Regions from separate parts of the Streptococcus parapneumoniae genome, predicted to be linked through region 3. Evidence: predicted binding sites of a transcription regulator. Region 3 holds the regulator's gene; each other region holds the start of a gene.
What was found. The regulator Rex, encoded in region 3, represses fermentation and respiration genes when NADH is low (regulators of the CRP and FNR family bind a similar motif). The targets are predictions, from matches to a motif close to TTGTGAANTANTTCACAA.

Region 1 (5,514 bases), 770 kb from region 3:
TGGCAAGTCCTGCAAGAGCCACCAAAACAGCTGGATTATTAAAGCTGACCAAGCCTGGAACTGCTGAAGAGTTTGCCGCAATCGTTGCTTGAGCCTTGTCAGCCCCTTCTCCTACAACAGTATAGTTGCCTGGATCAATCGTAAATTTCAAAAGTCCAGCATTCTTAATTCCCACGTAGGCAAGGAAGACACCGATACCAGCTGAAATAGCTGAGCGAAGGGCATTTGGAATCGATTCAATGATCATTTTACGAACATTTGTCAAAGTGATAATCAATGAGATAATTCCACAGATGAAGACCATAGCTAGGGCTTCTTGCCAAGAATAACCGAGTCCAAATACAACTGTAAAGGTAAAGAAGGCATTAAGTCCCATACCTGGCGCTTGGGCATAAGGTAAGTTAGCATAGAAGGCCATCATCAAGGTACCCGCTACTGCACCAATGATCGTCGCTAGGAATACACCCTGAGCAGGCATTCCTGTTTGCGAAAGAATTTGTGGGTTTACAAAGAGAATATAACTCATTGCAAAGAAAGTTGTTAAACCAGCGAGAACCTCTGTACGAACGTCTGTACCGTTCTCTTTTAGTTTAAATAATTTGTCCATTATCAATCTCCTTTTAATTTTTACGAACAATAATAGAATTATATCATTTATCATTCACTTTTTCAATATATTTGTTTGATTTATTTAAGAATTTGATGAAATTTCTTTTTTGGTTTCGAATCTGCTTTTCTGCCTGCTTTCTGTTATAATAGTAGACATCTTATCTGAAAAGACACTAGAAAGGTCCCTATGACTAAAAAAATTATTGCAGTTGACCTGGATGGAACCCTGCTCAACTCGGACAGTCAAATTTCTGACTTTACCAAAAAAACCATTAAAAAAGTTGTTGAAAAAGGCCATCAGGTTATTATTACGACAGGTCGCCCTTACCGTATGTCAAAAGATTTTTACCGTGAACTGGGCTTAGACACTCCTATGATTAACTTCAACGGCTCCCTCACTCATTTACCAGACCAAGTTTGGGATTTTGAAAAGTGTTTGACTGTAGACAAAAAATATCTTTTAGATATGGTTCAACGTTCAGAGGACATTCAAGCCGATTTTATCGCTGGAGAATATCGTAAAAAATTCTACATTACAAATCCTAATGAAGAAATTGCCAATCCCAAACTATTTGGTGTAGAAGCTTTCCAGCCTGAAGATCAATTCAAGCCTGAATTGGTGACCAAGGACCCTAACTGTATCCTCTTGCAGACCAGAGCCAGTGACAAATATGCCTTGGCAAAAGAAATGAACGCCTTCTACCAGCATCAACTGTCTATCAATACCTGGGGAGGTCCGCTCAATATCCTTGAGTGTACCCCAAAAGGTGTCAACAAAGCCTTTGCTTTGGACTACTTGCTCAAGGTAATGAACCGTGACAAAAAAGATTTGATTGCTTTTGGAGATGAGCACAATGATACCGAAATGCTTGCTTTTGCCGGGAAAGGTTATGCAATGAAAAATGCCAACTCAGAGCTACTCCCCTATGCAGATGAGCAAATTTCCTTGACCAATGACCAAGACGGAGTTGCCAAAACCCTGCAAGACTTATTCTTATAACCTATACTGATACTCAATGAAAATCAAAGAGCAAACTAGGAAGCTAGCCGTAGGTTGCTCAAAACACTGTTTTGAGGTTGTAGATGAAACTGACGAAGTCAGCTCAAAACACTGTTTTGAGGTTGCAGATAGAACTGACGAAGTCAGTAACATATACCTACGGCAAGGCGAAGCTGACGTGGTTTGAAGAGATTTTCGAAGAGTATGACCAGCTTGCGAGCTGGTCTTTGTGCTCTTTTCACAGTCTCATCAACCAGTTAATCGATTGTTCTATTTTTTACCCCCAAAACCTTGGAAAAGGCTTTCTTTTGTGATATACTTCACATATAAAAACAAGAGAGCTCGTCACACTCGACTCTGTTGACAAAAAATCAATCCAGTCCTGTTTCTCCTGCTCTCAGTTAATATCAAGGAGGATAACTATGAAACCTGTTGTTGTAAATCCAGAAAGCACTGGTGTTGCTGTTGAAGAAAAAGTACTCCGTCCACTTGAAACTGGGGAAGCACTTGTAGAAATTGAATACTGTGGTGTTTGCCACACTGACCTCCACGTTGCCCATGGCGACTTCGGTCAGGTACCAGGACGTGTCCTAGGTCACGAAGGTGTTGGTATCGTTAAAGAAATTGCCCCAGATGTGAAAAGCCTTAAAGTCGGTGACCGCGTCAGCGTTGCTTGGTTCTTTGAAGGATGTGGTACTTGCGAATACTGTACAACTGGCCGTGAAACTCTTTGCCGTACAGTAAAAAATGCTGGCTACTCAGTAGACGGTGGTATGGCTGAACAGTGTATCGTAACTGCTGACTATGCTGTCAAAGTTCCTGACGGACTTGATCCAGCCCAAGCTTCTTCTATCACATGTGCTGGTGTAACAACCTATAAAGCTATTAAAGAGGCCAAAGTTGAACCAGGCCAATGGGTTGTCCTTTACGGTGCTGGTGGCCTTGGTAACCTAGCTGTTCAATACGCTAAAAAAGTATTCAATGCTCATGTTATCGCAGTTGATATCAATAACGACAAACTTGCCCTTGCAAAAGAAGTAGGCGCTGACATTGTTATTAACGGCCTCGAAGTTGAAGATGTACCTGGACTCATCAAGGAAAAAACTGATGGAGGTGCTCACTCAGCTGTCGTAACTGCTGTATCTAAAGTTGCCTTCAACCAGGCTGTTGACTCCGTTCGTGCTGGTGGTCGCGTCGTCGCTGTCGGTCTTCCTTCTGAAATGATGGAACTCAGCATCGTTAAAACAGTCCTCGATGGAATCCAAGTCATCGGTTCTCTTGTAGGAACTCGTAAAGACTTGGAAGAAGCCTTCCAATTCGGTGCAGAAGGTTTAGTAGTTCCAGTTGTTCAAAAACGTCCAATAGAAGATGCCGTAGCCATTTTCGACGAAATGGAAAAAGGTCAAATCCAAGGACGTATGGTACTCGACTTCACCCACTAATCTAATAGAAACCTATTTTAAAAGTTGGAATGCGCTTCCAACTTTTTTATATTAAATTTTTAAATAAGAATTCAAGATTACTCCTCAAAAACTCAATATATCAACATCTGCAAAAAAAGCTTTTTAATTTTTTATTATAAATAGTTGATTTTTAGATGAAAACGGTTTATACTTAAAAAGTCTTAATGTTTTCTTAAACGAAAACTAAAACAAAAAAGGAGGAATGACAATAATGAGTATCGGAATCATTATTGCGAGCCACGGCGAATTTGCTGCGGGTATTCATCAGTCAGGATCTATGATCTTTGGTGAACAAGAAAAGGTTCAAGTTGTGACCTTTATGCCAAATGAAGGTCCTGATGATCTATACGCTAAGTTTAATAACGCTGTTGCTGCATTTGACGCAGAAGATGAGGTTCTAGTTTTGGCTGACCTTTGGAGTGGTTCTCCATTTAACCAAGCTAGTCGCGTGATGGGAGAAAATCCTGAGCGTAAGTTTGCCATCATCACAGGACTTAACTTACCGATGTTGATTCAAGCCTACACAGAGCGCCTCATGGACGCTGCTGCAGGTGTAGAAAAAGTCGCTGCTAATATCATTAAAGAAGCCAAAGATGGCATCAAAGCTCTTCCAGAAGAGCTAAATCCAGTTGAAGAAGTTGCAAGCGCTGCAGCTGCTCCAGTTGCCCAAACTGCTATCCCAGAAGGAACTGTTATCGGAGACGGTAAATTGAAAATCAATCTTGCCCGTCTTGACACACGTCTACTTCACGGTCAGGTTGCAACTGCTTGGACTCCAGATTCAAAAGCAAATCGTATCATCGTTGCTTCAGATAACGTGGCTAAAGACGACCTTCGTAAAGAATTGATTAAACAAGCAGCTCCAGGTAATGTCAAGGCTAACGTGGTTCCAATTCAAAAACTGATTGAGATTTCAAAAGACCCACGTTTTGGAGAAACACATGCCCTTATCTTGTTTGAAACACCTCAAGATGCCCTTCGTGCCATCGAAGGCGGCGTGCCAATCAAGACTCTTAACGTTGGTTCTATGGCTCACTCAACAGGTAAAACATTGGTCAATACCGTTTTGTCTATGGACAAAGAAGATGTTGCTACATTTGAAAAAATGCGTGACTTGGGTGTTGAATTTGATGTCCGTAAAGTACCAAATGATTCTAAAAAAGATTTGTTTGACTTGATTAACAAAGCCAATGTCAAATAAGCCATTATTTATGAAAGGATTTTAAATATGTCTATTATTTCTATGGTTTTAGTAGTCGGTGTAGCCTTCCTTGCAGGTCTTGAAGGCATCCTCGACCAGTTCCAATTTCACCAACCACTTGTAGCCTGTACCCTTATTGGGCTTGTAACAGGTCACTTGGAAGCAGGGATTATCCTCGGTGGATCGCTTCAAATGATTGCCCTTGGTTGGTCAAATATCGGTGCTGCTATCGCTCCTGATGCTGCACTTGCTTCTGTCGCTGCTGCCATTATCATGGTTCTTGGTGGTGACTTTACCAAGACAGGTATCGGTGTTGCCCAAGCGGTTGCTATCCCTCTTGCCGTTGCTGGTCTATTCTTAACTATGATTGTACGTACAATTTCAGTTGGATTGGTTCACACTGCTGATGCTGCCGCTAAAAAAGGTGACTTCGGCGCTGTGGAGCGTGCGCATTTTATTGCGCTACTTTTCCAAGGACTTCGTATCGCGCTTCCTGCAACTCTTCTCCTTATGGTACCAACTGAAACTGTACAAAGTATCCTTAGTGCCATGCCAGACTGGCTCAAAGATGGTATGGCTATCGGTGGTGGTATGGTCGTTGCCGTTGGTTACGCCATGGTTATCAACATGATGGCAACTCGTGAAGTATGGCCATTCTTCGCTCTTGGTTTCGTTCTCGCTGCTGTGTCAGATATTACTCTAATCGGATTCGGTGCTATCGGTGTTGCTATCGCTCTTATCTACCTTCACCTTTCTAAAACTGGTGGAAATGGTGGCGGAGGAGCCGCAACTTCTAACGACCCAATCGGCGATATCCTAGAAGACTACTAAGATAAGAAAGGACTGAAAACATCATGACTGAAAAACTTCAATTAACTAAATCAGATCGTAAAAAAGTTTGGTGGCGTTCAACCTTCTTACAAGGGTCTTGGAACTTTGAACGGATGCAAAACTTGGGCTGGGCTTATACACTCATTCCAGCTATCAAAAAACTCTATACTAAAAAAGAAGATCAAATCGCTGCTCTTGAGCGTCACCTTGAGTTCTTCAACACTCATCCATACGTAGCTGCTCCAGTCATGGGGGTTACTCTTGCGCTTGAAGAAGAACGTGCTAACGGTGTGGAAATCGATGACGCTGCTATCCAAGGGGTTAAAATCGGTATGATGGGACCTCTTGCTGGTATCGGTGACCCAGTATTCTGGTTTACAGTACGCCCAATCCTTGGATCTCTCGGTGCT
Region 2 (5,514 bases), 200 kb from region 3:
GATTTCTAAATGATCAATTACCTTGCGTGCTTCTGCCTCCCCACCTTTGACATGGAAGGTAAAGATTGAACCCACACCTTTAGGCAAGTATTTCTCAGCCAAGGCATGATATGGACTATCTGCTAGTTTTGGATAATTTACCTTTTCTACCTTAGGATGGTTGACGAGAAAATCAACAATTTTCTCTGCATTTTGCACATGGCGTTCCACACGAAGAGAAAGGGTTTCAAGTCCTTGGAGTAACAAGAAGGCATTAAATGGTGACAAGGCTGCACCTGTATCACGAAGCAATTGAACACGGACAGCGATAATAAAGGCTGCTGCACCCACATCACGAGTATAGCTCAAATTGTGGTAGCTTGGGTCTTCCTCAACAAATTGAGGGAATTTTCCTGAAGCAACCCAGTCAAAACTACCACTATCGACAATCACTCCTCCAATAGTCGTACCATGCCCACCAATAAACTTAGTCGCAGAGTGAATAGCAATATCTACACCGTGAGAGAAGACGTTAATCAAATATGGTGTAGCAAAAGTGTTGTCCGAAACGAGTGGAATCTGGTGTCTATGCGCAATCTCAGCCAATTTTTCCAGGTCTGGAATGTTAATCAAGGGGTTACCCAAGGTTTCAATCAAGACAAGCTTGGTATTGTCATTGATCGCTGCTTCCACTTCTTCCAAATTATCCACATCAACAAAGGTTGTTGTGATACCATAACGAGGAAGGGTTTCCTTCAAGAGATTGAAGGTTCCACCGTAAATAGTCGAAGCAGCCACTACATGGTCACCAGCATGGGCAAGAGCCAAAATCGTATAAGTCACTGCAGCCATACCTGATGCTGTTGCAAGAGCTCCGACACCACCTTCGAGAGCTGCAATTCTTTCTTCAAAAGCAGCCGTTGTAGGATTGGTGATACGAGTATAAATGTTCCCTGGTTTTCTCAAGGCAAACAGATCGGCACCTTCCTGCGTGTCATCAAAAACAAAAGATGTTGTTTGATAAATCGGCACTGCACGAGACTTGGTAGCTGGATCCGCAACTTGACCAGCATGTAGTTGCAAAGTTTCAAATTTAAAATCACGAGTCATAAGGCGACCTCCATATAGTTTGATTAAGGATATTGTAGCACCTTGAGTTATAGTTTACAAATATCAGTTTTCTATATTTTGGTATATGAAATAGCTATTACCTTATTTTGAAAATGAAAAAAGCACGACTCAATCGTGCTCATTTTCTTAATCTACATAAGTATCTTCGTTTTTATTGAGGAAGGCATATGGCAGCCCCATCAAGAGGCCTCCTCCGATAAAGTTTCCGATGAAGGTTACACCCCAGTGGCGAAGCATATTTCCAACACCGAAGTTAGCAATTGAATCAGCAGCAACACTGAATTTTACAATCGCGAAAGAAGCAAAGTTCGCCGCAATGTGCTCGTTTGTTAAGAATACAAACATGTAAATCGCTGATAAAACGAGCCAAAGTTTGACACCACCATCTTTGACCAAAACAAATGAAAGAATCGCAATATTTACGAAAATATTTGCCAAAATCGCCTCAAGCAAGACCAATTCATTTGAGCGGCCTAACTTCATCTCAACAACACCTGAGATGAAACTATCGTGTGTCAGATTCGCATAGGCTGCCGAGTGGGCAAAGCCCCAACCTGCTATCAAAGCCCCGATAAGGTTGAAGAAGGTACAGTAAAGTAAAATCTCAGCTGTTTTTCTCCAAGAGATTTTTTTCAAGAAACTACCTGCAGTCAAGAACATCATGTTTGATGTTACCAACTCGGCATTCAAAAAAACAATGTAGGCCAATCCCCAAGCAAAGACAAATGGGAAGAGGAAACGTCCACTACCTGGTGCAATTTTATTAATCAAGTCAGCCCCAACTGCACCAGCAGCTGTACTGAAAGTTAAAAATGCACCTGCAAACATAGAACGAATCGCATACTTAAATTTGCTTTGGCTATAAAGACTTTCTTTCTTCTTGCAAGCAAATTCAATCTTTGAGATAAATTCTGAAGAAACCATAATAAACTCCTAAATCTTTTTTCTTGATAATTATATCACAAACTTTAGATTTTAGGAAGCGTTTTCCGCATTTCATAAAAGTTTATTTTTATGAAAATCTTAAAAAAATCAGTGAAATTCTGGATTTCACTGATTTGTATTAATAAAATTGTTTATACGGTTGATTGAAAGCTGTTAGGATTTCATCAGATGTTTGTGAATAATCTTTTGTTTCTTTCAAATCACCTTTTACAATAATACGTTCTGTAGCAGCAAGGTCTTCACAGGTTACTAATGTGATTTCATTGACCCCATCTCTATCATCAACCTCATCAACGCGATCTGGTGTCACACGTTTGACTTCTCGTATTTCATAAGTATAAACTTTATTTTTATCGGTTAGATAAATCTTCATACCATTTTTAGCATTATCTAAAGGAGAAAATAACATTTTATTAGCATTATCAACACCAAAGATATGGTGACTAGCTAGACTATAATTTCCTTCTCCCATTACTTGCTCGCGTTTCATTGTACCAGCGCCGTAGAAGAGATTAACATTATCAAGTCCTTTAAAAATCGGCAAATTCATTTCCAATTCAGGAATTGCAATTCCCCCAATAACTGGTAATTTTTGAGCATCCCATTGAGAAGCTAGAACAGCTTCCGAAGAAATCGCTTTGACCGAATCAAAATCAAAATTTCCTTCTGTATCCTGATTTTCTTCTATTTTTTCTTTTGATACTTGACTAACTTGATACTTATTGGTATTCCAGACCATGAAAATATTTCGAATTTGCGCATTAAAAATCAAAGCCAGTGACAGTAATATCAGAAATCCTGCTAGGATATTTGTCAGCAGATTTTTTCGTTTGTTTTTCTTCTTATTATTTTTTTGAGACATTATGCTTCACCTTCTGTTTCATTTTCTGTCCCAACTTCTTCTTTTTCTGCCGCTGCAACCGTTGTGAAGGTCACTATCTGAGCATCTTGATCCAGACGCATTACTTTAACTCCCATAGTTGCGCGTCCTGTTTGTGAAATATTGGCAAGATTGGTTCGAATCATGACACCTGTATCAGTGATAATCATCAAATCCTCATCCCCTTGAACAGTCATAAGACCGGCCAGCAAGCCATTTTTTTCGGTAATTTTAGCTGTCTGCATTCCCTTACCACCACGACCTTTTGTTGGATATTCAGTAGCAGCTGTACGCTTACCATATCCTTTTTCAGTAATGATAAGAACCTCATCTTGATCAGTAATTACGCTCGCTCCGACTACTGTGTCTCCATCACGGAGATTAACACCTTTCACACCAGTGGCGATACGGCTCATACCACGAACGGCTGATTGATTAAAGCGAACTGCATAACCAAACTTGGTACCAATGATAATATCCGTATCTTCTTCCGTCAACAAGACATTGATTAACTCATCTTCATCCTTAAGATTCAGTGCTTTAAGTCCATTCTGACGAATGTTAGCAAACTCCTTAACACTGGTTCTCTTCACAATACCGTGACGGGTTGTAAAGAAGAGATAAGCATCATCACTGCGATCAGACTCAACATTGATAATAGTCTGAATACTTTCGCCTTCATCTAATTTCAAGAGATTAACTACTGGCAGTCCTTTGGCCGTCCGACCATACTCAGGAATTTCATAACCTTTCAAACGATAGACACGTCCTTTATTTGTAAAGAAGAGCAGGTGATCATGGGTGCTAGTTGACACTAACTCACGAACAAAATCATCATCCTTAACACCTGTTCCTTGGACACCACGACCCCCACGTTTTTGAGCAGTAAATTCAGCTTGGTCCAGACGTTTAATGTATCCTTTGTTAGAAAGCGTAATCAAGACATCCGATTCTTCAATCAAATCTTCATCTTCAAGACTCAAGACTTCACCGACCATCAACTCTGTACGACGTTTATCGGAAAATTTACGTTTAACTTCATCTAATTCGTCTTTGATAATTTGAGAAACACGTTCTGGCTTAGCAAGAATATCCGCCAAATCCGCAATCAGAGCCAAGAGGTCATCATACTCAGACTGAATCTTATCGCGTTCCAAACCTGTCAAACGACGAAGGCGCATGTCTAGGATAGCCTGACTTTGACGTTCAGAAAGCTTGAACTTACTCATCAACTCGGCTTGTGCTTCTGCGTCTGTCTCACTAGCACGGATGATACGAATCACTTCATCGATATGGTCTAGCGCAATTAAGAGACCTTCTAATATATGAGCGCGTGCTTCCGCTTTTTCCTTATCAAAACGTGTCCGACGAACAACCACTTCTTTTTGGTGCTCGATATAAGCATCCAAAATCTGACGAAGGGATAAAATCTTCGGTACACCATTTTGGATAGCAAGCATATTGAAACCAAAGTTGGTTTGCATCTGGGTCATCTTAAAGAGGTTATTGAGGATAACATTGGCTGAGGCATCGCGCTTGACTTCAATAACAAATCGAACCCCTTCACGGTTTGACTCATCACGTACTGCTGTAATCCCCTCAATCCGTTTTTCCTGAACCAAGCGAACAATATGCTCATGCACCTTGGTTTTGTTGACCATATAAGGAAATTCTGTTACAACGATGCGCTCACGACCAGTCTTAGTCGTTTCAATCTCTGTACGAGAACGTAGGACAATCGAACCTTTACCTGTTTCATAAGCCTTATGAATGCCTGATTTCCCCATGACAAGGGCACCTGTTGGAAAATCTGGCCCAGGCAAGACTTCCATCAAGTCCTTGGTAGTCACTTCAGGATTATCCATGACCAACTTCACTGCATCAATGGTTTCACCCAGATTATGAGGTGGAATATTGGTTGCCATCCCAACAGCGATACCAGTTGCTCCATTAACCAAAAGGTTTGGAAAACGTGCAGGCAAGACCAAGGGTTCCCGTTCATTGGCATCATAGTTATCGACGAAATCAACCGTATTCTTATTGATATCTCGAAGCATTTCTAGAGCAATCTTGCTCATACGTGCCTCAGTATAACGCTGGGCGGCAGCACCATCTCCATCCATGGAACCAAAGTTCCCATGACCATCTACAAGCATGTAACGGTAGCTCCACCATTGAGCCATACGGACCATGGCTTCATAAATAGAGTAATCCCCGTGTGGGTGATATTTACCCATGACATCCCCTGTAATACGAGCAGATTTTTTATGAGGTTTGTCTGGAGTAACACCCAATTCATTCATTCCGTAGAGAATGCGACGGTGAACAGGTTTCAAGCCATCTCGAACATCAGGAAGAGCCCGGGCTACGATAACACTCATGGCGTAATCGATAAAGCTCGTCTTCATCTCCTTTGTCAGATTGACATTCACTAAATTTTTATCCTGCATTAATAAATGCCTCATTTCACAATTAGTAAGTAACAACATTATACCATAAATTCCCATCTATTTCAGCCTCTAAACCACTAAAACGTTTACATTGAGAACTATAAGGCATATTCGTGACAAAGTTTTTTA
Region 3 (5,514 bases):
GACCAATTAAATATTACAGAGTTGGTTGAGGCTGTCCTTGAAAAAACAGGTTACGTCGATATTTTAAATGCTCAAGCGACTTTAGAAAGCAAGGCTAGGGTTGAAAATATTGAAGAGTTCCTTTCTGTGACGAAAAACTTTGATGATACCTCTGATGGTCCAGAAGAGGAAACTGGTCTGGATAAACTGAGTCGTTTCTTAAATGACTTGGCCTTGATTGCGGATACAGATTCAGGTAGTCAGGAGACATCAGAAGTGACCCTGATGACCCTGCATGCTGCCAAAGGTCTCGAGTTTCCAGTTGTCTTTTTGATTGGGATGGAAGAAAATGTCTTTCCACTTAGTCGTGCGGCTGAAGATCCAGATGAATTAGAAGAAGAGCGCCGTCTAGCCTATGTAGGTATCACGCGTGCAGAGAAAATCCTCTATCTGACAAATGCCAACTCACGCCTGCTTTTTGGTCGTACCAACTACAACCGTCCGACTCGTTTTATTAACGAAATCAGTTCAGACTTGCTTGAGTATCAAGGTCTGGCTCGTCCAGCAAATACAAGCTTTAAAGCATCATATAGTAGTGGTGGCCTTTCCTTCGGTCAAGGAATGAGTTTGGCTCAGGCTCTTCAAGACCGTAAACGCAGTGCAGCCCCAAAATCTATCCAGTCAAGCGGTCTTCCATTTGGTCAATTTACAGCTGGGGCAAAATCAGCGTCTAGTGAGTCAAATTGGTCCATTGGTGATATTGCCCTCCACAAGAAATGGGGAGAGGGAACTGTTCTGGAAGTTTCAGGTAGCGGTGCTACTCAGGAATTAAAAATCAATTTCCCAGAAGTAGGTTTGAAAAAACTTTTAGCCAGTGTGGCTCCAATTGAGAAAAAAATCTAATTTTTCATCCTTCTCACGAATAATAAAGTGAGGAGGATTTTTATGTACAGTATTTCATTCCAAGAAGATTCATTATTACCAAGAGAGAGACTGACCCAAGAAGGAGTAGAAGCGCTCAGTAATCAAGAGTTGCTAGCTATTTTACTTAGGACAGGAACACGTCAAGCCAGCGTTTTTGAAATTGCCCAGAAAGTCTTGAACAACCTTTCAAGCCTAACAGATTTGAAAAGAATGACCCTGCAGGAATTGCAGAGTCTGTCTGGTATCGGTCGTGTTAAGGCTATAGAGTTGCAAGCTATGATTGAACTGGGACATCGTATTCATAAACATGAGACTATTGAGATGGAAAGTATTCTCAGCAGTCAAAAGTTGGCTAAGAAGATGCAACAGGAATTGGGGGATAAAAAACAAGAGCACCTGGTGGCGCTCTATCTCAATACTCAAAATCAAATCATCCATCAACAGACCATTTTTATCGGTTCTGCAACTCGTAGTATCGCTGAGCCGCGAGAGATTCTTCACTATGCTATCAAGCATATGGCGACTTCTCTCATCTTGGTCCACAATCATCCTTCGGGAGCGGTAGCCCCTAGCCGAAATGATGATCAGGTTACAAAACTTGTCAAAGAAGCCTGCGAACTGATGGGGATTGTCCTCTTGGACCATTTGATTGTCTCACAATCTAGTTACTTTAGTTACCGTGAAAAGACAGATTTAATCTAAAGTTCATTAACGACATAGTCAAAGAGGTTTTTATCTTTGGGACGATTTTCAAATAGAAACTCTGGATGCCATTGGACACCGAGAAAGGCAACATCATCCGTACTCATGACAGCCTCAATGATACCATCTTTAGGATCATGAGCCGCAATCTTTAAATTTGGTGCTAAATCCTTAATGCTCTGATGGTGGAAGGAGTTGATATGGGAAATTTCTCCATAGATTTCTCGGAGAACAGTATCAGGTTCTGTCACCAAGCGTTGAGTTGTGTACTCGGCAGAACAATCCTGCCAATGATCTTCGATATCTTGGTACAGAGTTCCGCCCATGGCAACGTTAAAAAGCTGAGTCCCACGACAGACGGAGAAAATAGGCTTTTTCTGTTTAATGGCTTCCTTGATGAGGGCCAGTTCGAAGATATCTCTTTGAAGGTGGTAGTCATCGCTATCAATGGTTTTCAGTTCGCCATAGAATTTTGGATCAACATTTTGTCCACCTGTCAAGATGAGCTTGTCAATCAAACTGATATAGTGGCTAGCCATTTCTTGATCACCAATCGGTAGGATGATGGGAATCCCTCCAGCGTCTTTAACGCCTTCAACAAAGCCTTTTGCTGCGTAGCTCATCATGATGTCATCATCTGGATGAGTTTTTTCGTTTCCTGTAATCCCAATAACTGGTTTTTTCATAAAATGATTTTCGCTTTCTAATCCTCTTTTCGCATGAAGTAGAGGAGGGTTTGGAGTTCACTTGTCAAATCGACATACTGAACGACCACGTCTTTTGGTAAATGCAGATGTACTGGTGAAAAACTGAGAATTCCTTTCACGCCAGCATCTACCAAGAGATTGGCAACCTCTTGTGACTTGACGCTGGGAACGGTCAGGATAGCAGTCTTCACATCAGCATTCTTGATTTTATCCTTGATTTGAGAAATTCCGTAAATGGGAATCCCATCAGGAGTTTGGGTCCCGACCTCAGGGTGGTCATCTAGATCAAAGGCCATGATAATCTTCATCTTGTTACGTTCGTGGAAGCGATAGTGGAGAAGGGCATGGCCCATATTTCCAATACCTACCAGCATAACATTGGTGATGGAGTTATCATTGAGCAAATCGGCAAAAAATGTCATCAGTTTTTTGACATCATATCCAAATCCACGCCGACCTAGTTCACCAAAATAGGAAAAATCCCGACGTACGGTCGCTGAATCAATCCCAATGGCCTCTGCAATTTGCTTAGAGTTGGCACGTTCAATCTTTTCTGCATGAAATCTCTTAAAAATTCGATAGTAGAGAGAGAGTCTTTTCGCTGTAGCTTTTGGAATAGCAGACTGTTTATCTTTCACAAAATCACAACCTTTCTATTCTTCTATTTTATAGAAACATTGTGAAAAAATCAACAAAAACAAGAAAAAACTAAGAAAAATCTTAGTTTTGTTGTAAAAAATCTGCATGTGATAGAAAACGGTAGAGGTCTCCGACCAGTCCTTGGTAAACTTCCTGTCCCTCAAAAGTCAAAGAAGTCACATACAGTGTATCTGGTAGGGTTACACATCCTGACAGAGCTAGCATGAGAGCTTCATAATCCTCATACTTGAGAGTACGCTCAACATGATAGCTGTCCTTATAGGTCAGTTCAAACATTTTAGCTCTATCTTTCTGATTTTGTAAAGACACCACGTTCTACCAAGCTATCCATGAGGAAGTAGAATTTTTCCTGATGAATGTGGTGGTCTTCTGATTTGAAAATATCAACTAGACGTAGCCCAAACTTGTCAGTGATATTGATTTTAGCCCCTGTAAGTTCCTTGTTAATGATGATTTTAAGTTGGAAGCCTTCACCGCTGTTTGGCACTTTTTCAAGTAGGCGAGTTAGTTCATAGTTACCAACCTTTGTCTCAAAAAAAGTATTGTCTTTGAGGGTGAATTTTTTAACAGAAGGGCTAAGAGTGTAGTCGTAACGACAATTTTTTAACTGAATGGTTTTTTCAAATGCCATATGGCTAACCTCCGATAATTTCTTTTAAGGTTTTTGCGAGGGTTTGTAGGTCTTCAACAGTATTTTGTGGAGACAAACTGATACGAACGGATTCCTTCAAGCGGTCTGAATTTGCTCTGTACATGGCTTCAAGAACATGGCTGGATTGGACAATGCCTGCTGTACAGGCTGAGCCAGTAGAGATTGAAATTCCAGCTAAATCTAGCCGAAGGAGTAAGAGGTCATTTTTTTGATCAGGAAATCCAATATTGAGGACATAAGGGAGATGATGTTCTCCTCTATTCAAGTAATATTGAATGCCCTCTAGTTCTGCCAGAAAGGCAGTTTCTAAATTTTGTACATGTCGAAAATGTTCTTCCTGTTTTTCTAGGTCTTCTTTTAGGGCTGCAACCATACCCACGATGGCAGCTAGATTTTCAGTTCCGGCTCGTTTTTTCTGTTCTTGGTCTCCGCCATGAAGATAGGAATCAAAATCCATGCTAGATGCGTAGAGAAAACCGATTCCCTTAGGACCATGGAACTTGTGGGCAGAAGCAGTGAGAAAATCAATGCCCAATTCTTCTGGGTGTATAGGGATTTTACCAATAGCCTGAACTGCATCGACATGATAGGCGGCTGGGTGTTGCTTGAGTATTTGGCCAATTTCAGCAATGGGCAGTAGGTTTCCAGTCTCATTATTGGCAAACATGGTAGAAACCAAAATCGTATCGTCACGTAAGGCCTCTTGAATTTGCTGGGCGGTGATTTCTTGATTTTCTGGCTGGATAATGGTTGCTTCAAACCCAAAGTGTTGAACCAAGTAATCAATTGTTTCAAGGACAGCATGGTGCTCAATAGCAGTTGTGATAATATGTTTTCCTTGTTCTTGGTGACGAAGGCAGTAACCAATGATAGCAGTATTGTTGCCTTCTGTCCCACCAGAAGTGAAAAAGATATGTTGAGGTTTTGTCCCCAGTAACTGAGCTAGCTCCTGACGGGCTTCTCGCAATAGTTTGCCAGCTCGACGACCATGAGCATGAATACTAGAAGGATTTCCATAGGTTTCTTGCATAACCTCGGTCATAGCTGAAATAGCAACTGCTGACATAGGAGTCGTTGCAGCATTGTCCAAATAAATCAAAGAATCACCTTATTTCTTTTTGTTGTAGGCAAAGAGTGGGCTGACTGGTTTTCTTTCGTGGATACGGACGATAGCATCACCAATTAACTCACTAGCAGTGATGTAGCATACGTTTTTAGGAGTTTTTTCTTTTGTTGCTACTGAATCAGTCACAAGAATTTCTTTAATATTAGTATTGTCAAGAAGTTCAGCAGCTCCTTCGACGAAGAGGCCGTGGCTAGAAACAGCATAAATTTCTGTAGCTCCTTCACGTTCAACGATTTTAGCAGCTTCAGAGAAGGTACGTCCTGTATTCAGAATATCATCAATCAAGATGGCTTTTTTACCTTCAACATCACCGATAATATAACCTTCGTTGCGAGTTGCATCATCCTGAGGGTAGTCGATAATGGCGATAGGAGCATCAAGATACTCAGCCAAGCTACGCGCACGTTTGACACCTGAATTTTTAGGGCTAACGACAACAACATCTGAACCGAGTAGTCCCTTATCGCAGTAATGTTTTGCAAATAGGGGAACAGTGAAAAGATTATCCACTGGAATATCAAAGAAACCTTGAACCTGAACGGCATGCAAATCAAGAGTCAGGATACGATCAACCCCAGCCTTAACCAGCATATTGGCAACTAGTTTTGCTGTAAGTGGCTCACGAGGACAAGCAATGCGGTCTTGACGTGCATAGCCAAAATATGGAAGGACAACGTTGATACTGTGGGCACTTGCGCGCACACAAGCGTCGACCATGATCAACAATTCCATTAGGTGGTTGTTAACAGGGAAACTTGTTGATT

Region 1: adhP (alcohol dehydrogenase AdhP) is a predicted target of Rex. The motif match lies at 1,918-1,935, and genes of this name have one in related genera.
Region 2: SP4011_RS05320 (formate/nitrite transporter family protein) is a predicted target of Rex. The motif match lies at 2,058-2,075, and genes of this name have one in related genera.

Annotation. Positions count from the first base shown of each region.
Region 1 is NZ_AP026968.1:2,000,101-2,005,614, forward strand. Features, by position in the region: gene SP4011_RS09930 (NCS2 family permease) at 1-607, opposite strand, end outside; gene SP4011_RS09935 (Cof-type HAD-IIB family hydrolase) at 797-1,609, shown strand; gene adhP (alcohol dehydrogenase AdhP) at 2,032-3,051, shown strand; gene SP4011_RS09945 (PTS sugar transporter subunit IIB) at 3,284-4,273, shown strand; gene SP4011_RS09950 (PTS mannose/fructose/sorbose transporter subunit IIC) at 4,301-5,104, shown strand; gene SP4011_RS09955 (PTS system mannose/fructose/sorbose family transporter subunit IID) at 5,128-5,514, shown strand, end outside.
Region 2 is NZ_AP026968.1:1,032,154-1,037,667, reverse strand. Features, by position in the region: gene SP4011_RS05325 (O-acetylhomoserine aminocarboxypropyltransferase/cysteine synthase family protein) at 1-1,089, opposite strand, end outside; gene SP4011_RS05320 (formate/nitrite transporter family protein) at 1,237-2,034, opposite strand; gene srtA (sortase SrtA) at 2,174-2,917, opposite strand; gene gyrA (DNA gyrase subunit A) at 2,917-5,385, opposite strand.
Region 3 is NZ_AP026968.1:1,227,679-1,233,192, reverse strand. Features, by position in the region: gene pcrA (DNA helicase PcrA) at 1-882, shown strand, start outside; gene radC (RadC family protein) at 925-1,605, shown strand; gene SP4011_RS06485 (gamma-glutamyl-gamma-aminobutyrate hydrolase family protein) at 1,602-2,291, opposite strand; gene SP4011_RS06480 (redox-sensing transcriptional repressor Rex) at 2,309-2,950, opposite strand; gene SP4011_RS06475 (DUF4649 family protein) at 3,033-3,248, opposite strand; gene SP4011_RS06470 (DUF1831 domain-containing protein) at 3,256-3,603, opposite strand; gene SP4011_RS06465 (cysteine desulfurase family protein) at 3,608-4,723, opposite strand; gene SP4011_RS06460 (ribose-phosphate diphosphokinase) at 4,733-5,514, opposite strand, start outside.